Regions from separate parts of the Janthinobacterium sp. CG_23.3 genome, predicted to be linked through region 2. Evidence: riboswitches for the same ligand, from Rfam matches in the RefSeq annotation. Region 2 holds a riboswitch; the other holds the start of a gene.
The links. Region 2 has a riboswitch for glycine ahead of ACFDR9_RS26815 (D-amino acid dehydrogenase). Riboswitches for the same ligand answer to the same signal wherever they lie in the genome.

Region 1 (15,234 bases), on a different contig from region 2:
AATTCGCGGTACGCTTCTCTTTCCGACTCGCCGTCGATCCTGAGGCGCACGCGCTCGGCGACCTGCGACCTTACCATGTTTAGCAGGTCTTCTTTTTCTTGCTGCGACAATATATGGGAAGGTAATGACGAGTTTCGCTCCTTACCCAGGCTGATCCACATCCATGCGCGCTCGTAGTCGCGCAGCTTGTCCGGTCCGAACGTATAAATCCAGGCGAGATCAGCTTCGTGCCGCTCGCCTCTGCGGTATCCTTCGCCCCAGTCCCGGATCAACCGCGCGTAGTCGGCTTGCACGCCGGTCCCTCGGAAATGGCGCGTTGCATATTCCAGCTCGCAGGACTGTTTCCCTTCGGCCAGCCATGTGCTCGCGCACGCGCGCTGGTATGCCATTGGCTGGCGACTTCCCGCCCCCGCCGCGGCAACGCCTCAATCGTCGTCGTTCGGGTCCATCTCCGGGAACATCACCTCGGTGAAACCGAACTGGGTGAAGTCGACGATGCGCATCGGGTACAGGATGCCGTGCAGGTGGTCGACCTCGTGCTGCACCACGCGGGCGTGGAAGCCGTCGACGTCGCGGCTGATCGGGTTGCCGAACTGGTCGACGCCCTCGTAACGCAAATCGGCCCAGCGCGGCACGCTGCCGCGCAAGCCCGGCACCGACAGGCAGCCTTCGAAGCCGGCTTCCTTGCGGTCCGACAGCGGCGTCAGCAGCGGGTTGATCAGCACCGTTTCCGGCACCTGCGGCGCGTCCGGGTAGCGGGTGTTTTGTTTGAAGCCGTAGATCACCACTTGCAGGTTGACGCCGATCTGCGGCGCCGCCAGGCCGGCGCCGTTAGCAGCGTACATGGTGTCGAACAGGTCGACGATCAGCGCGTCCAGTTCGGCGGTGCCGAATTCGCTCACCGGCTCGGCCATCCGCAACAAGCGCGGATCGCCCATCTTCAAAATTTCACGTACCGTCATGCCGTCCCCAATTCAATGTGTACCTGGCGCAGGAATTCGCGATAGGCCGCGCCCGTCTCCGGGTGCTTCAAGCCGATTGCCGTCATGGTCTTCAAATAGCCCAGTTTCGAGCCGCAGTCGTAGCGCTGGCCGGCGTAGCGGTAGGCCAGCACGCGCTCGGCCTGCATCAGCGCGGCGATGCCGTCGGTCAACTGGATCTCGCCGCCGGCGCCGCTGCCGAGGTGCTCCAGGTAATTGAAGATGCGGTTCGACAGCACGTAGCGGCCGACCACGGCCAAGGTCGACGGCGCCAGCCCGGGGGCCGGCTTTTCAACGATGCCGGAGACCAGCTCCAGCCCCGGCTGGTAGGCGCTGGCGCTGACAATGCCGTATTGCCCGGTCTGCGCGCGCGGCACGTCCTGCACCGCCAGCACGCTGCACTGCTCGCGCAGATACACCTCGGTCATCTGCGCCAACACCGGCCGCACGCCATCGCCGGCGTCCATGAAGTCGTCGGCCAGCATGACGGCGAACGGTTCCTCGCCGACCACCGGCCGCGCGCACAGCACCGCGTGGCCCAGGCCCAGCGGGGCCGACTGGCGGATGTAGATGCAACTGATGTGTTTCGGGATGACGTTCTGTACGATTTCCAGCAACTGCTTCTTGCCGGCCGCCTCCAGCTCCGTTTCGAGCTCGTAGGCCTTGTCGAAATGGTCTTCGATGGCGCGCTTGTTGCGCCCGGTGATGAAGATCATTTCGGTGATGCCGGCGGCGACCGCCTCCTCGACGGCGTACTGGATCAGCGGCTTGTCGACGATGGGCAGCATTTCTTTCGGCTGCGCCTTGGTCGCCGGCAAAAACCGGCTGCCCAGGCCCGCGACGGGAAATACCGCTTTTTTAATTTTTACCATGTTCTATTCTTCTTGTGTTGGGATTGAAACGGCGACCAGCAGCTCCAGCAGCGCGACCTCGTCGAGTATCGTCACGCCCAGCTCCTGCGCCTTGAGCAGTTTGCTGCCGGCGTCGGCGCCGGCCACGACGTAGGCGGTTTTCTTCGACACCGAGCCGGACACCTTGCCGCCGGCCGCCTCGATCAGCGCGGCGGCCTGGTCGCGGCCCAGGGTCGGCAGCGTGCCGGTCAGCACGAAGGTCTTGCCGCTCAAGCCGCCTTCGACCTCGACCACTTCGGGCACCAGCGCCAGCAGCTCCTCGCGCAGCGCGTGCAGGCGCCGCAGCGAGGCGCGGTTGGCGGCGTCGCCCAGCCACGCGGCCAGCGCCTCGGCCACCGCCGCCGGCAGGCCGGCGTGGTAGGACGCGCCCTGCCCGGCCAGTTGCGCCAGCGTGACGCCGCGCTCGACCAGTTGCTTGCTGCGCGGTTCGGTCAGCTTGGGGATGCCGAGCGCGGCCAACAGCTTGACCTGCTCCAGTTGGCCGCGCAGTTTCGGGCTCGGCGCGTGCTCGTCGCGCGGCGCCACGCCGGCCGCCAACAAGGCGTCCAGCGCCTGCTGGTTCTTTTCTTCGGCGAAGAAGTCGGCGATCGAGTCGGCCACCGTGCCGCCAATGTCGGGCAGCACGCGCAGCAACGCCGCCGGCGCGCGCCGCACCCGGTCAAGCGTGCCGAGCCACTCGGCCAGGGTTTTCGCGGTGGACTCGCCGACGTGGCGGATGCCCAGCGCGAACAGCAGGCGTTCGAGCGGCGGCGCCTTGCTGGCGGCGATGCCGGCGAGCAAGTTTTCGGCCCACTTGGTCGGCACCTTGGCCGCCGCGGCGGCCGGCGCGGCGCTGTGCGGCGCCGCTTGCTCGGCGCAGGCGCCAAGCTCGTCGGCGTCGGCGCGCACCTTCATTTCCAGCAAATTGTCCAGGCTCAGCTTGTACAGGTCGGCGACGCCGTGCACGTAGCCCAGTTCCACCAGCGTGTCGCAGTAGCGCTCGCCCAGGCCCTCGATGTCCATGGTGCGGCGGCCGGCGAAGTGGCGGATCGCCTCCTTGCGCTGGGCCGAGCAGAACAGGCCGCCGGAGCAGCGCGCGATGACCTCGCCCTCCTCGCGCACCACGTGCGAGCCGCACACCGGGCAATGGCCCGGCATGGCGAACTGCGCCGGCTCCGGCGCCGGGCGCTTCTCCAGCACCACCGCCAGCACCTCGGGAATGACGTCGCCGGCGCGGCGCACGATGACGGTGTCGCCGACGCGCACGTCCTTGCGCCGCGCCTCCGACTCGTTGTGCAGGGTGGCGTTGGTGACGGTGACGCCGCCCACCGACACCGGCGCCAGCCGCGCCACCGGCGTCAGCGCGCCGGTGCGCCCGACCTGGATCTCGATGTCGAGCACCAGCGTCAGCGCCTCTTCGGCGGGGAATTTGTGCGCCAGCGCGAAGCGCGGCGCGCGCGACACGAAGCCCAGCTGCCGCTGGTCTTCCAGCAGGTTGACCTTGTAGACGACGCCGTCGATGTCATACGGCAGCGTCGGCCGGCTCAGGCCGATTTGCCTGAAATAGGCCAGCAGGCCGGCGGCGTCGGCCACCACCGCGCGCTCCGTCGACACCGGCACCCCCAGCTGCTGGTACCAGTCGAGCAAGGCCGAGTGCGAGCGCGGCATCGGCGCGCCTTCCAGCGCGCCGATGCCGTAGGCGTAAAAGCGCAGCGTGCGCTGCGCCGTGACGCGCGAATCGAGTTGGCGCAGGCTGCCGGCGGCGGCGTTGCGCGGGTTGGCGAATTCCTTCAGGCCGGCGTCGCGCTGGCGCGCGTTCAGGCGGGCGAAGTCGGCCTTGAACATCATCACCTCGCCGCGCACGTCGAGCAGCGTCGGCGCGTTGGCGCCGTGCAGGCGCAGCGGAATGCCGGCGATGGTGCGGATGTTGGCGGTGACGTCCTCGCCGGTGGCGCCGTCGCCGCGGGTGGCGGCCTGCACGAACAGGCCGTGCTCGTAGCGCAGGTTGATGGCCAGGCCGTCGAACTTGACCTCGGCGGCGTATTCGACGTGGACCGCGTCGAGGCCCTCGCGCACGCGGCGGTCGAAATTATCGACGTCCTCGTCGCAAAAGCCGTTGTTGAGCGAGAGCATCGGCAGCGTGTGCGTGACCTGGTCGAATTGCGGCAGCGGCGCCGCGCCGACGCGCAAGCTCGGCGAGTCGGGCGCCACCAGCGCCGGGTTGGCCGCCTCCAGCGCCTGCAGTTCGAGGAACAGCCGGTCGTACTCGGCGTCCGGGATGGTCGGCGCGTCCAGCACGTGGTAGGCGTGCAGGTGGCGGTTCAGTTCAACGGTCAGCTCGGCGATGCGCGCCGGCTCGGTGGTATCGGTCATCTGCTACGGAACTCAGCTAAATAAACGCAGTGCGCGGGTCGAACCGGCCGGAATGTCGGCCGCTTCCATCTCTTGGTAAAACTCCAGCACCTGGCCGGCAATTTCCGCCAGGGCCGCGTCCGACAGGGCCTGGTTGCTGTCATCGACGATGGTGGCGTCGAGCCGGCCCACCAGCGAGCGGGCGCAGGCGACCATCGCGCCGAAGCCGTCGCGCGCCGGCGCCACGCACGGCACGTCCAGCAGCAAGGTCAGGCGGGCCGTGGTTTCCTCGGCCAGCGTGACGTTGGTCGACAGCGAGAACAGGAAGGCGCCGTCGCCGTCGGGCATCACGTAGCGGCCGTCCGGGCGCAGGTCGAAGCCCTGCTTTTCCAGCGCGCCGATGAGCGTGCTGATGGCCCACGGCGCGCCGTTGGTGTGCAGGTTCACGCCCAGCTGGGCGTCGTGGCCGGCGACGAAACGGTGCAGCGTGCGCGCCTCGGCCATGACCTCGATCATGTCCGGGATCGCCGGCTCGGCGCCGATGTCGTCGGCCACGCCGCGCAGGCGCGTCACCAGTTCCGAATACTCCAGTTCGTTCAGCGCCGTGGTGCGGCTGGCCATCTGCACGCCGCCCTGCAACTGGGTATAGACACCGCCGTGGGTGATCGGTTCCCAGTCGCCGTTGACGTGCAGGCCGATGTAGTGCACCGGCTTGTTGCCGACCAGGCGCAGCGTTTGCAGCACCGGCAGGATCTTGTCGCCGCGCACAGGCGCCTCCAGCGCCAGCGGCAGCAGGCAGTCGATCAGCGGGTCGACCAGGCTGGTGGCCAGCTCGGCCGCCGGGCTGGCCATGTCGGCGCTGCGCGCCGGCGCGTCGAGCGGATCGGCGCACGGCTGCGCCGCCGCGCCGGCGCCGGCGCCGGCCGACGCGCCGTCGCCGGCCTCGAAGCTCGGCTCGTGCCGCGCCGCGGCCGGCGCCGCCGGCGCGCTGGCGCCGGCGCCGGAGCGCATCAGCACGTCGTCGTGGTCGTTGGAAAACGCCCGTTCGACGCTTTTCTTGGCCTTGTGCTCCTGCCATTTGTTGTAGGAGAAAACGCCGGCGATGAATACGCCGCCGGCCCCGAACAGTGTCATTTGTAAGTCTGTCATGCTGCTTGCGCCTCGGATGCGAAGTTTGCGGCGGATTCCATATCCACCGCCACGATGCGCGACACGCCTTGTTCCTGCATCGTCACACCGATCAATTGATGGGCCATTTCCATCGCAATTTTATTATGCGAGATGAAAAGGAATTGGGTCTGGTCGGACATCCGTTTGACCATTCTACAAAAACGTTCCGTGTTGGCGTCGTCCAGCGGCGCGTCGACCTCGTCGAGCAGGCAGAACGGCGCCGGGTTCAGGCGGAACATCGAAAACACCAGCGCCGTCGCCGTCAGCGCCTTTTCGCCGCCGGAAAGCAGGTGGATGGTGGCGTTCTTCTTGCCCGGCGGCTGGGCCATGACTTGCACGCCGGAATCGAGGATTTCGTCGCCGGTCATCGTCAGCCTGGCCTGGCCGCCACCGAACAGGATAGGGAACAGCTCGGAAAAGTGGAAATTGACCTTGTCGAAGGTGTCCTGCAACAACTCGCGGGTTTCCTTGTCGATGCGGGCGATCGCGTCCTCGAGCGTGTCGATGGCCTCGACCAGGTCGGCGTTCTGGGCGTCGAGGAAGTTCTTCCGCTCCGACGCCTGCGCCAGCTCGTCGAGCGCGGCCAGGTTGACCGCGCCCAGCAAGGCGATGGCGTTGCCCAGGCGCGTCACTTCGCCCTGTAGATAGGACGGGCGCATGTCCGGGTGCAGCTTGCCGCTCAAAGCCGCCTCGTCGGCGCCGCATTCCAGCAACTGCTGGGCGAACTGCTCCTGGTTCAGGCGCGCGGCCTGCTCCTTGAGCTGCATTTCCATGATCTTGTCGCGCTGCGGCTGCAGGCTGCGCTCGGACTGGGTGCGGGCGTCCTCGGACAGGCGCAGCTGCTGGGTGATCTGGTCGAGTTCGTGGCGGGCGTCGGCCAGCGCGCGCTCCTGCGTGGTGCGGCGCTCCAGCAAGTCCTGCAAGCCGTCGGCGGCGGCGCCGGACTCCAGGTTGGCCAGCTCGCGCTGGCCTGCCTGCAGGCTGACCGTCACCTGGGCCGCCTGGGTGGTGGCGGTGGCGATGCCGCGGCGCAGCTCCTCGATCTTGGCGCGCTGCGACTTCTCGGCGAACTCGGCCTCCTGCGCCGCCCTTTCCATTTCGCGCAAGCGCTCGCGCGCGTCCGTCAGGCGCTGCTCCTGGTTCAAAAAGTCGGTGTGGCCGTCCTCGTGCGCCTGCTGCAGGTCGCCGAGGTCGCAGTCGAGCTGCTCGAACTTTTCCTCCGACTCCATCTTCACCTGCATCTGCTCGGCCTCCTGCGCGCCGATCTCGGCCAGGTCGGCCTGGATCTGCCCGCTGCGCTGGTTGAAGCGCGCCTCGACCTCGGAGAGCTTGACGACGTCGAGCTGCAAGGTGTGCACCGACTGCGTCAGCGACTGCACCCGCTGGCGCAGCTCGGCCAGCTGGCGCGTCAGGTTGGCGACGCCGGCGTCGGCCCGCACCAAGCGGGCGCGCGCCTCGTCGGCCAGCAACTGCTGGGCGCGCAACTGCTTGTCGAGGTTGTCGATTTCCTGCTGGCGCCCGAGCATGCCCTCCTGCTCCGAATCGGCGGCGTAGAAGCGCACGCTCGACTGGCCGATCACATGGCCCTGGCGCGTGACGAAATAGCCGCCGGCCGGCAATGTGGCGCGCTCGCGCAGCGCCTCGGCGGCGTCGTCGCTGGCGAAGGCGTTGTGCAACCAGTCCTGCAGCAGGCCGCGCAGGCCGGGGTCGTTGAGCTTCAGCACATTCAGCAGCGGCTTCAGGCCGGCCAGCTCCGGCGCCGGCGCGGCCGGCGCCGGCGCGAACAACGCCAGCTTGGCCGGCGGCGCGTCGCCGAAGAAGGCCTTGGCCCAGTCGATGTTCGACACTTGCAGCGCGCCGGTGCGCTCGCGCAGCACCGACTCGATCGCGCTTTCCCAGCCCTGCTCGATCTGCAGCTTTTGCCACAGCCGCGGCAAGGCGTCGAGTTCGTGGCGCTTCAGCCAAGGCTGCACCTTGCCCTGGGTTTGCACCCGCTCCTGCAACTGGCGCAGCGCGTTCAGGCGCGCCTCCAGCTGGGCGTTGGCGGCCGTTTCGGCGTTGACCTGGGTTTGCGCCTGCTGGCGCTCGCGCTCCAGCTTCGGCTGCTGCTCGAGCGCCTCCTCCAGGTAAAAGCCCTGCTCCTCCAGCGCCTGCTGCTTTTCCTCCAGCTGCATCTTCATGTTCGCCAGATGGCTGCCGTCGGGCAGGTTCAAACCGTTCTTTTCCTGCTGCAGCCGCTCGCGCCGCGACAGCAGGCCGGCCAGGATGTTGGCGGCGTTGCGCTGGTGCGCCGACTCCAGCTCCAACTGCTGCTGCGCCTGCATGATCTTGGCGCGCGACTCGGTGCTTTTGCGCTGCGCCTCGCGCCAGGCCAGGTCGAGCGCCGGCAACTGCTCGTTCTTTTGCTCGGCCGCCATCTGCGACTGCTCGACGCGCGCGGCCAGCTCTTCGAGGCGGAAATCGGCTTCCTCGATCTGCTCCTGCTGCTCCTGGGCCTGGGCTTGCCATTGGTCGCGCTGCGCCGTCAAGGTCGCCAGCTGCGCCTGCAGGCGCGCGCGCGACTCGATGACGAACTTGATCTGCGCCTCCAGGCTGCCGATCTCGGCGTTGGTCTGGTACAGGTGGCCCTGGGCCGTGTGCAAGCGGTCGCCGATGGCGAAATGGGCCTGCCGCATCTGCTCCAGCGTCAGCTCGACGTGGCGCAGCTTGGCGGTCTGCTCCTCCAGGTCGGTCTGGGCCTGCTCGACCTCGCGGAAAAAACGCGTCTGCTCCTGTTGCGCCTCGTTCTTGCGCAGCAGCCAGAGCAGTTTTTGCTTCTCTTCCTGGTCGCCTTGCAGCATGTGGAATTTGTTAGCGACGACGGCCTGCGCCTCGAGCTTTTCCAGGTTGGCGTTGAGCTCGCGCAAGATATCGTCGACGCGCAGCAGGTTCTCGCGCGTGTCGTGCAAGCGGTTTTCGGTCTCGCGGCGGCGCTCCTTGTACTTCGAGACGCCGGCGGCCTCCTCGAGGAACACGCGCAACTCCTCCGGGCGCGACTCGATAATGCGCGAAATCATGCCCTGGCCGATGATGGCGTAGGCGCGCGGCCCGAGCCCGGTGCCCAGGAAGATGTCCTGGATGTCGCGCCGGCGCACCGGCTGGCCGTTGATGTAGTAGGTCGAGGTGCCGTCGCGCGTCAGCGTGCGCTTGACGGCGATTTCGGCGTACTGGCCCCACTGGCCGGAAGCCTTGCCGTCGTTGTTGTCGAATACCAGTTCGACCGAGGCGCGCCCGGCCGGCTTGCGGTGCGTCGAGCCGTTGAAGATAACGTCCTGCATCGACTCGCCGCGCAACTCCGACGCCTTCGATTCGCCCAGCACCCAGCGCACGGCGTCGATGATGTTCGACTTGCCGCAACCATTGGGACCGACGACGCCGACCAGTTGCCCGGGCACCTGGAAATTGGTGGGATCGACAAAGGACTTGAATCCCGACAATTTAATGGAAGATAGACGCACGTTGTTTCAGATTCCTCGCCTCGACTGGCATTGTTTTCTCACGGGGCAAGGCGGCGCAAGCGCGTCGAGCCCGGCGCGTCGCGGCGACGGCCGCCGATTTGCTCCTGTGAAAAGTAGATCATCATACCATTTTGCGGCGCAAAACTGGCCACAACCGCGCGTGCGGCGCGCCGCGCCGGTCAGCGCAGCAAGGGGTGGCGTTGCGCCAGTTTCCAGTGGCTGCGTTCGAAAGGCCGCTCGTGGCCGGACAAGTGCAGCGCCAACCTGGTCATCCACTGCTCGGTCGGCAGCGGTTCCACGTTCGGCGTCCACAACAGGGCGCACATGCTCAGCGCCACCAACAACCGGCTTACTACCGGCTCGCGCGTGGCGCCGGCTTGGCGGATGAACAGGGCCGCGACCAGCAAGCCGAGCACGGTGCCGGTGATCGACTCGGACGCCGAATGGGCGTGCACCTGCACACGCGAAATCGACACCAGCACGGCCAGCAGCACGCCGACGGCGGCGCCGGCGTAACGCGGCACGGGCGCGGCGCCGCTGAGAATGACGAACAGGGCCACCGGCAGCACCGCGCCGGCGCGCATCGCGTGGCCGCTGAAACCGGCGAACTCAATCGCGCTGATGCCGATGCCCCAGCCGATAAACGCCACCTTGCTGGCCACTACCAGCGCCATGCCGGCGCCGAACAACAGGCACCATTGCAGCGCCAGGCGCCAGGAATTTCCGCCCGCCAACCATACGGCAATGGCGATGCCGGCGGGCGCCATCACGGCCATGCTCCCTATTAGACTTAAACCATGCCACCAATTCATATTTCGATAACTTTTCGCTTATTGGAGGACTGCACTATGCCATGATACGACTGAGTGCGCTTGTACGAGGCGCGCGCCGTTCAAGCTGAGGCCCGGGCCAGCCCGCCGGCGCCAAGGCGGGAACGCGCGCCCCCAGGGTCGCTCCCCTTGTTTTTTTATCAAGCCAACGCGGTGACGCCGACGTCGTTGACGGCAACCCGCCCCAGCGCCTGCTGCAAGGCGCGCCCGACCATGCCGTCGACGCCGGCCAACTCCACCCGCCCCGCGCGGAACGCGCTGGCCAACGCCTCGCCCGACAGCGAGAACGCTTCGCGCCGGCTGTCGGCGGAAAAGATGTACAGCGTGCGCAGCGGGCTGATCCAGGCTAGTTTGACCTTGCGAGCGGCGCCGTCGGCCTGGGCGAACGTCATCCACATGCCGCGCTGGAGCGCCTCGACCGCCAGCACGGCGTCGTCCGCCGCCGGCACCTCCTCGGCGGCGCGCTCTTGCAACGCCAGGCGCCGCTGCGCATCCTGCTGCGCCACCTCCAGCGCGATTTCCACCTGGCGCTCGGGCGACAGCTCCAACGGCGCCCGCACGATCGAGGCGTGGCACTCGGCCAGCTCGGCGAAAAATTGCAGGCGCTCGGCATCCTGCCACTGAATGATGTCCAGCCACTTGTTGAGCGCCGACAACAACGCCGGCAGCTTGCCGATGAACTGGCGCCGCTCCTCCGTCAGTGGCTTCGGCTTGACGCTCCAGATCAGCTCGTCCATCGTGCGGGTGGCGTTGTTGACGGCGCCGGCGCGCTCCGCCTCGACGCTGTGGGCGATCGTCATGACCGCCACCCACTGGTTTTCCAGGAAGGCGACCACCACCGCCGCGACATCGCCGCCGCCCAGGCGCAGCGCCACCGCGCCCCTGGCCGCGGCGGCCGCCTGCGCCAGGCGTTCCCGCTTGAGCGCCGTGGCGATGGGCGCGGCGATGGCCGTCGCGGCGGCCTTCTCCTCGGCCTGGATCGACGCCTCCAGCTCCGTCACGGCCTGCGCGAACACCGAGACCTCGTGGTCGAATTCGCGCCCGACCCGGTCGACGCTGCGCTGCATGGCCTGGAACAGCGGATCGTCCGGCCCCTTGCGCTGCTCCCAGCCCATGCGTGAAAGCAAGTCGATCATGCGCCGCGCCGGATGGGCTTCCTGGAAAAAGAAATCCTTGTCGACCAGCGCCGCCTTGAGCACCGGAATTTGCAGGAAACGGATCAGGTCGCGGATTTCCTGCGAGATATTCTTGTCCTGGAACACGGTCTCGAAAATGGCCGACAGCAAATCGATGGTGCTTTCGTCGGCGCGGCTCAGGCTGCCCTGCGGGGCGCTTTCCTTGATCTTCGGCAGGTAGATGACGTTATGCGCACGCGCCGGCGCGGCGGCGCCGTCGGGCGCGGGCGCGCCCTGCAGCCGCGACAGGAAGGACAGCAAGGGCTGTTTCGCACCGATCTGGCTGAGCCGGTGCGCCAGTTGGTTGTCGACGGCGCCGTGGAAACCCTGCGCGGCGCCCTGCTGCCAGCCGACCGCCGGTGGACCGGCCGCGCCCGGAGGATTCGGCAAGTTCGGCAAGTGCGGCAGGGACAACTCGGGCGGCAGCGACAGGCCGACCGGCGTCGGCGCGCGGCCTGCGCCGGCCGGCGCGGCATTTTCCGTCTGGGCGAAGAACTGGCGCAACTGCTGCGCCAGCACGACCTGGCTGGGCGCCTTCGCTTGCTTCGGCGTGGCGTCGTGGCTGTCGGCGCGGCGCGGACGCAGCGCCGCGTCGGCGCCGGGCAGCACGCCCTTGCGCATCAACGCCAGGTTGAGCGCTTCGAACATCGGCCCCAAATCGAGAAACGGCCCCGGCTTGAGGAAGGGCAGCAACAGCTTGCTCGAGTCGGGTTCGGGTTCGAATTCGCACCAGGTTTCTTGCAGGGACATTAGAAAAACGCCGGGACGGAAGGGATTTTGACCGGGACGCAAAATCCCGCGATCGAGAAGGAAGGCCAAGCGCACGTTGAGCGTGGCTAGTTGCTCGGCGTACATCACGTCGAACGGCCGGCTCAACGCGGCAAACGCGACCTGCGTGTCCATCGCCTCGTACGGCACCAGCGTCATCGCCTGGGCGGGCCTGGTCGCGGCCTTCGGCGCCGGCGCCAGTTGCGCCAGTTCGCGCCGCAGCGCGCGCTCCAACCTGGTCGAGGCCAGGTGCAGGAAGCCATAGCTGTTGTTTTTGAGCAGCTTGCCGGCCTTGAAGCGCTGGTGCACCGACTTGGCGTCGCCGGCCTCGGCGCCGTCGAGCAAGGCGGCCGAGACGCGCCCCGCCAGCGCCAGCAACTGCGCATTGACATGTTGGCCGACGATGTCGATCAAGCTTTCCAACAACGCATGCCGCGGCGACACCACTTTCTTCGGCGCCGCGCCAGTTGTTGTCTGTGAAAGCATGATGTCCCGCTACGGAAAGGTGACGACGGGAACATTCCGCCGGTATACCACATTCTTGCATATTATTGCCATATGGCAATGGCCAAATGGAAACAAACAACTGTTCCGGCGCAAATTTTACACCGTAAAAACATTGCGCTTCGTCACGCGCGCACTTGGCGCTAGTCAACGATCGGCGGCGCCGCTTCGCTACCATGGCAATGCTGGCGCGAGCGCCCGACCGGCCCCGGCGGAAAAGTGTGAAAAAGCGCCTTGAATAATTCATTTAACACGATAAAGTGGTAGCCGCATCAGTGTTTGTCCTACATGCGGGCGGGAAGGTATCCGATACCGAACACATGATCAGGATCGCATCATTGCGTCACCGGAAACGCATGTGCCAGGGGAAGATTGTCTTTGCCTCCCTCCAGCGCTGATATCCGGAGAGTGACTTTTTCCATTACTTAAAGGAATCATGATGAACTCGAACCAAAAAGGTAGTCAGGGCAACAAACAATCCGGCTCGCAAGGTTCCGGCGGCAGCTCGTCCGGCTCGCGCTCGGGCAACCAGGGCGGCACCCACGAGCAGCATGTGGAGGCAGGTAAGCAAAGCCACAAAAACGATGCGAACAAACAGTCGGGGTCCGACACCGGCGGCAGCAAGCAGTCGGGCGGCGGCACGGGCGGCCAGCAGAACCAAACCAGCCGCTCAAGCAATAAAACCGGGCGTTAAGCCGGCGCCGACTCGCGCGGCGCGATTTCGCAAGACAAGGCAGGGCCTGCCAGCGCGACAACGCTGGCGGGCCCTTGTCGATTCATTCATCAAGAAAGCGGGAACGCCCGCCGCCGCGGGCTTCTTTCAGAAAATAGTAGGCGCGGCCGCCGCGGTTATATATTGGTCAGGCGCACGCCCTTGGGCGGCGAGAAGTTGGCCACGCCGTCGACCATGCCGACGGCCAGCGCCTCATGGGCCGTCAGGTGCAGGTCCGAATAAGCGTGCACCAGCCAGTGCTCCTGCGTCAGCGCGACGTGCTTTTTGAGGATTTGCTCGGTGCGCAGGTCGTCGGCGCGCAAGCCGTCGACAATGATTTTCAGCGCGTCCGGGCGCGCCCCCGGCGACGCCGTGGCGTGCGATTTGTGTACCATGAAGCGCGCCGTCTCGCTGGCGTAGCGGCGCCCGCCGGCCAGGAACAGCGTCACCGCGATCGAGGCGACCGCGCCGGCGTTGTAGGTGACGAAGGTGAGCGGCAACTGGCTCAGGAAGTTGTACAGGCAGATGCCGTCGCTGACATAGCCGCCGTTCGACTGGATCAGCACGTGGGCCGTGCTGATCTTGTCTTCGGTCATGTCGGCAACGGCGTCGAAGACGCGCCTGACCATGTCGCTGTTGACGTCCCCCGACAGCGTGAAATAGGCGTGTCCGTCCGTCTTTTCTTGTTCGTCGCTCATGGCATTCACTTTAAAAAGTGGGAATAATTGATTCTAGCAAAGAGGCGCGCGACTGGCCGAGGGCCGGCGTCAAGCGTGCGTGCCATCCAGCGGATTTTACCCGCCGCAAGCACGCCGTCAAGCAGCCACGACCGGCGCGGCGGGCCGCCGCCGGCGCGCCGAACAGATTGACAGAAAGGCCCCGCTGGCATATATTCTGCACTCTTGATCGGGAGAGGGCAACGCCGGTGTCGCAGACACCCGCGTTGCCGCCGAAGGGGCACTACCCAAAAACTCTCAGGCAAAAGGACCGATCAAGGGACCGTGGCGCGGCCATCCGCCGCGCCACGGCTCAACTCTGGAGAGCGGTCGCGGCGTCACGCCGGCGATCCACCGAAGGTGCGACGGGGCGACATTGCCCCGTAATCTCTCAGGTACCAAGGACAGAGGGGTCAGCGATCACATGCGGAAAATGGCTGCAAAGCGTTTCCTTGTCTGCTCCGTTAACCCCTTTACCAATGGCCCCGAGGATTTCATGACGCTACTTACGACCCCACTTAACAACGCCCACCGTATTGCCGGCGCCCGCATGGTCGATTTCGGCGGCTGGGACATGCCCGTCAACTACGGCTCGCAAATCGAAGAACACCACGCGGTGCGCAGCGACGTCGGCATGTTCGACGTCTCGCACATGTGCGTCGTCGACCTCGAGGGCGAGAACGTGCGCCCCTTCCTGCGCGGCCTGTTGGCCAACAACGTCGACAAGCTGCAGGTGGCCGGCAAGGCGCTGTACTCGTGCCTGCTGAACCCGCAGGGCTTCGTCATCGACGACCTGATCGTCTACTTCATGAACGAAGGCTGGTTCCGCCTGGTCGTCAACGCCGGCACCGCCACCAAGGACATCGCCTGGATCAAGGCGCAGAACGCGGCCAGCAACAGCGGCGTCAGCGTCACCGAGCGGCGCGACGGCGCCGAGCCGATGGCGCTGGTCGCGGTACAAGGTCCGAACGCCCGCGCCAAGGTCTGGCAGGTGCTGCCGGAAACCCTGGCCGCCTCGGAGGGCCTGAAGCCGTTCAACGCCGTCATCGTCAAGGGCAGCGCCTTCGGCGAGGTGATGGTGGCGCGCACCGGCTACACCGGCGAGGACGGCTTTGAAATCGGCGTGCCGGCCAGCCAGGTCGAGGCGCTGTGGAACGCCCTGGCGGCGGCCGGCGTGAAACCGGCCGGCCTGGGCGCGCGCGACACGCTGCGCCTGGAGGCGGGCATGAACCTGTACGGCCAGGACATGGACGAGACGGTCAACCCGCTCGACGCCGGCCTGGCCTGGACCATCGACCTGGTCAGCGAGCGCGACTTCATCGGCAAGGCGGCGCTGCTGGCGATGGGCCAGAACGCCCAGTTCGTCGGCCTGATCCTGCGCGAAAAAGGCGGCGTGCTGCGGGCCCACCAGAAAGTCATCGTCGGCGGCAGCGACAGCGTCGGCGAGATCACCAGCGGCACCTTCAGCCCGACCATGCAGCAGGCGATCGCGCTGGCGCGGGTGCCGAACGGCGTCGCGCTGGGCGACACCGTGCACGTCGAAATCCGCGACAAGAAGCTGGCCGCCACCGTGGTCAAGCTGCCGTTCGTGCGCAACGGTAAAATCCTGGTTGCCTGATCCATCGGCGCCACAGCAATCC
Region 2 (4,781 bases):
GTTGACTTGGAATTCATCATAGAAGGTCGGGTTAGCCCGCCAGGGCGTAACCCGACTGGCGTCGGCGGCGGCTAGGCGTCGGATTACGCTTCGCTAATCCGACCTGCGAAAGCTTGGCTTGGCGGCATTCACCCGGATTTTTTTTAGGAGTATGTATGAGTGAGCACGATTCGGCCGCGCAACGCTACGCGGCCTTGCGCGAGCGCCTCGGGCCGCATTTCGCGCCCGTCGGTTTGTACGAGCGCAACAAGGCGTTGCCGTTTATTGGCAGCGTGCGTTGCGACGTGGCGCGGCTGGAGGCCGGCAGCTGGCACGAGATCGTGCTCGACTACGAAGTCGGCGCCGCCGGGCTGGCCGACGGCGGCTGGTTCAAGGCGACCTTTAAATTCTATTCCGATTGGGCGCTGTTCCAGACCAGCGATCCGGCCGCCGCCAACTATGTCAGCGCCGAATACCAGGCTGGCCCGCTGGCGCCCGGCCAAAGCCCAGGCACGGTGCAGTCGCTCAGCGTGCGCTTCGACCAGAAGGGCCACGAGCGGCCGTTCCAAAAGGCGGTCATCGTCGACGTCGTCGACGGTTACCTGAACGCCGGCGACCATATCATCGTGCGCCTGGGCGACCGCCGCGGCGGCGGCGCCGGCACGCGGGTGCAAACCTTCGTCGAGGACCGCTTCCGCTTCCGCTGCTACGTCGATCCGCTGGGGACGTCGCGCTTCGCGCCGGTGCCGGGCGACGTGGTGATCGACGTCGCGCCCGGCGCGCCGGCGCGCCTGCTGGTGGCCGGGCCGCGTTTCGCCCGACCCGGCGAGCGCCTGCCGTTCCGTTTTTCGCTGCAAGACCGTTGGGGCAACGCCTGCCTGGGGGCCGGCGGCGCGCTGCTGGTGCGCGCCTTCGCCGGCGCCGCGCAGGTGTACCAGGCGCGCCACGCCGTGCCGACGGAGGGCTGGGCCAGCGTCGGCGTCGACGACCTGCCGGCCGCCGCCGGCGAGCTGCGCGTGCTCGCCGAGTACGTCGGCGGCGGCGCCGTGCGGCCCGCCACGGCGCTGGTGGAGGTGGCCGCGCGCTTCCCGGCGCCGCGCTCGTTCTACGCCGATTTGCACGTGCACGCCAGCGACACGGTCGGCACCAACAGCCCGGCCTACAACGCCGCCTACGCCCGCGACATCGGCGGCATCGACGTGCTGGGCTACACCGCCAACGATTTCCAGATCACCGACGCCAACTGGCAATTGGGCGTGGACACGGTTGAAGAGTTCAACCAGCCGGGCCGCTTCGTCTGCTATCCGGTGCAGGAGTGGTGCGGCAGTTCCACCGCCGGCGGCGACCACAACGTGGTCTTCCTCGGCGACGAGGCGCCCGATTTCCCGTACAACCGGCGCGGCGAGCATAACCGCACCTTCGTCTGGAACGAGGACATGAAGGGCGACGCGGCGGAACTGGGCCGCTGGCCGGTGGAGGAGTTGTGGGCCGCCTACGTCGACGAGCCGGAGCGGCACCTGATCATGCCGCACGTCGGCGGCCGACGCTACATCCCGGACTGGCACCACCCGGAGCTGGAGCGGCTCGTCGAAATCGCCTCGAGCTGGGGCCATTTCGGCTGGTTGTACCAGGACGTGATCGAGCGCGGCTACAAGATCGGCGTCGCCGCCAGCGGCGACGAGCACCGCGGCCGGCCCGGCGGCGGCCCGCCCGGCACCCAGGTGTTCGGCGTGCACGGCGGCCTGACCGGGGTGCTGGCCGAGCGGCTCGACCGCCATAGCATCGGCCGCGCCCTGCGCGCGCGCCACACCTGGGCCACCACCGGCGAGCACAGCGCGCTGCTGGTGCGCTGCGGCGCCCACCTCCAGGGCGACGAATTCCGCCTGCGCGGGCCGGCCACGCTGGAGTACGACTTCCTCGGCGCGGCCGGCTGGGAGGAATTGGCCGCCTACGACCACAGCGGGCGCATCTGGCAGCGCAACCTGCACCGGGAGTTGGGGTTTTCCGAACGCCTGATCCGCCTGCGCTGGGGCGGCGCGCGCATACCGGACCGCTACCGCTGGGCCGCGTGGCAGGGCCGCATCACGATCCGCAACGGCACCATCAACCGCTTCCAGTCGCACGGCTTCGAGCACGACGAGGAGGTGTGCTGGCGCGCCGGGCCGACCGAGATCGGCTTTCGCAGCGAGACCTACGGCGACGCCGACGGCGTCGAGATCGACGTCAGCAACCTGCGCCACTGCAGCGTCAAGGTCGAGGGCACTATCGACAGCTACGCCAAGACCGGCGACCCGCTCAAGCGCAACCCCTTCGTCCACGCGCCGACGTTTTGCTGGGAGGTCAGCGGCGAACAGCTGCTGCGCGACGGCGGCATGCGCCTGGAACTGGGCGGCACCGAGCTGTTCCTGGCGCTGGAGCGCCTGACCGAGCGGGCGCTGCCGACCAGCCTGGCCGGCGCGCTCGACGTGGCGCCGGCGAACGGCCCGTTCGGCCACCGTCCGGTGTACCTGTTCGGCCGCCAGCGCGACGACAGCAAGGTCTGGTCGTCGGCCATGTTCATCGACTTCGACGACGCTAATGGCGTCTCGTAGGTCGGATGGGTGGAACGGCTAATCCGACGCCAGTCGGGTTACGCCCTGGCGGGCTAACCCGACCGACGAAAATCGGCGCCGCCAGCGGGGCGCGGCGCGTTCGGCTATATTCTTGTCTGCTGTTCATTCGCAGCTGACGCGCCGCGCCTTCCGCGGGCCTCCGATCCACGCCCACGCCCCGTCTTCACCGATGATCACCGATCCGATTTTCTACGCCGTCGCCATTCCCGCCGTCCTCTTGATCGGCGTTTCGAAGGGCGGCTTCGGCGGCGCGCTGGGCGGCGCCGCCGTGCCGCTGATGGCGATCGCGCTGTCGCCGCGGCAGGCCGCCAGTATCGTCTTGCCGCTGCTGTGCCTGACCGACCTGGTCGGCCTGCGCGTCTACTTCGGCAAATGGGACGCGCGCATCGTGCGCGCGCTGATTCCCGGCGCCCTGGTCGGCGTGGCGCTGGGCGCGCTGACCTTCGGCCTGTTCAACGAATCGACGATCCGCCTGTTGATCGGCGCGATCTCCGTGCTGTTCGTGGCCAGCCGCTGGCGCGACGCCAAGGCGCAGGAGCAGCGCTCGCCGCCGTCGAAGGTGGCCGGCGCCTGCATGGCGGCGGTGTCCGGCTTCACCAGCTTCGTCGCCCACGCCGGCGGCCCGCCGGTGCTGATGTACCTGCTGCCGCGGCGCCTGGACAAGGTCACCTTCCTGGCCACCATCAACGTGTTTTTTTTGATCACCAACGCCGTCAAGCTAGTGCCGTACGCGTGGCTGGGCCAGTTCAGCGGCGCCAACCTGCTGGCCAGCCTGACGCTGGCGCCGCTGGTGCCGCTTGGCGTCGCGCTGGGCGTCTGGCTGCAGGAACGCGTCAGCACCGTGTGGTTTTTCCGGATCGCGCAAATCGGCCTGCTGGTCACCGGCGTGCAGCTGATTTACCAGGGCGCCAACGGCCATTAAATACCCGGCGCGCGGCGTGAAACGGCGCCGTTTCGCCCAACGGCGGTCGGCGGCCGCCGTCGAAAACAACTATTCGTCAGAAAAAGTTTGAAATTGCCACCGTCCTTGCTGTAAGCTAGCAACGCTCGTTCGCGCAAGCGGCGGCAACGATTTGAATTGGCTTTGCGCCATACGTGATATCGGGAGAGCCTGTACGGCGGTTACCCGCAGGACAGCGCCGAAGGAGCAACCGCCCCGGAAACTCTCAGGCAAACGGACCGATATTGCAGTTGAACTCTGAAGAGCTGCCGGAGCTTTCGTCGTCCGGTGCACCGAAGGAGCAAGCGATGCCCGCCCCAAGCGGCCATACGTGAATCTCTCAGGTCCAGAACAGAGGGGGTGTCCGCTGCGCGTGTGTGCGCGGATTGAACCCCGACGTGTTGGAGCTTGACGAGTATGAAAACTATTGCAGTTATCGGCGGCGGAATCACCGGCGTCACCACCGCCTACGCGCTGGCCAAACGCGGCTTTGCCGTCACCCTGATCGAAAAACACCGTTACGCCGCGATGGACACCTCGTTCGCCAACGGCGGCCAGTTGTCGGCCTCGAACTCGGAGGTGTGGAACCACTGGTCGACCATGCTCAAGGGCATCAAGTGGATGCTCAAGAGCGACGCGCCGCTGCTGGTCAACCCGAAGCCGAGCTGGCACAAGCTGACCTGGTTCGCCGAGTTCATCGCCGCCATCCCGCATTACAACAAGAACACCGTCGAGACCGTGCGCCTGGCGATCGCCGCGCGCCAGCACCTGTACGCCTGGGCCGAGGAGGAGGGCATCGACTTCGACCTCAAGCAAAAAGGCATCCTGCACATCTACCGCGACAAGGCCGGCTTCGACCACGCCGCCTCGGTGTCGACGCTGCTGGCGCAGGGCGGGCTGGAACGGCGCGCGGTGACGCCGGCGGAAATGCGGGCGATCGAACCCACGCTGGCCGGAAAATACTACGGCGGCCACTTCACCGAGAGCGACGCCACCGGCGACATCCATAAATTCACCAGCGGCCTGGCCGCCGCGATCGCGCGCCTGGGCGTTGATTGCCGCTACGGCCAGGACGTGCAGGCGATCAGCGCCGACGCCGGCGGCGCCAGCATTACCGTCGGCAGCGGCGACGAGACCAGCACGTCGCGCTTCGACGGCGTCGTCATCTGCGCCGGCAGCGCCAGCCGCGCGCTGGGCGCGGCGTTGGGCGACCGCGTCAACATCTACCCGGTCAAGGGCTACTCGATCAC

Region 1: linked by a shared signal. The riboswitch ahead of gcvT (glycine cleavage system aminomethyltransferase GcvT) and the one ahead of ACFDR9_RS26815 (D-amino acid dehydrogenase) in region 2 are both predicted to bind glycine.

What each region holds. Positions count from the first base shown of each region.
Region 1 covers NZ_JBJXIB010000127.1:2,097-17,330, forward strand. The annotation lists gene ACFDR9_RS22720 (hypothetical protein) at 1-389, opposite strand, end outside; gene def (peptide deformylase) at 426-962, opposite strand; gene galU (UTP--glucose-1-phosphate uridylyltransferase GalU) at 959-1,852, opposite strand; gene ligA (NAD-dependent DNA ligase LigA) at 1,856-4,243, opposite strand; gene ACFDR9_RS22740 (cell division protein ZipA C-terminal FtsZ-binding domain-containing protein) at 4,256-5,371, opposite strand; gene smc (chromosome segregation protein SMC) at 5,368-8,889, opposite strand; gene ACFDR9_RS22750 (membrane-associated phospholipid phosphatase) at 9,069-9,656, opposite strand; gene ACFDR9_RS22755 (DUF1631 family protein) at 9,860-12,085, opposite strand; gene ACFDR9_RS22760 (hypothetical protein) at 12,066-12,404, shown strand; gene ACFDR9_RS22765 (hypothetical protein) at 12,603-12,860, shown strand; gene ACFDR9_RS22770 (ATP-dependent Clp protease proteolytic subunit) at 13,016-13,576, opposite strand; glycine riboswitch at 13,776-13,878, shown strand; glycine riboswitch at 13,904-14,012, shown strand; gene gcvT (glycine cleavage system aminomethyltransferase GcvT) at 14,091-15,212, shown strand.
Region 2 covers NZ_JBJXIB010000208.1:504-5,284, reverse strand. The annotation lists gene ACFDR9_RS26825 (hypothetical protein) at 156-2,570, shown strand; gene ACFDR9_RS26820 (sulfite exporter TauE/SafE family protein) at 2,683-3,513, shown strand; glycine riboswitch at 3,684-3,783, shown strand; gene ACFDR9_RS26815 (D-amino acid dehydrogenase) at 3,949-4,781, shown strand, end outside.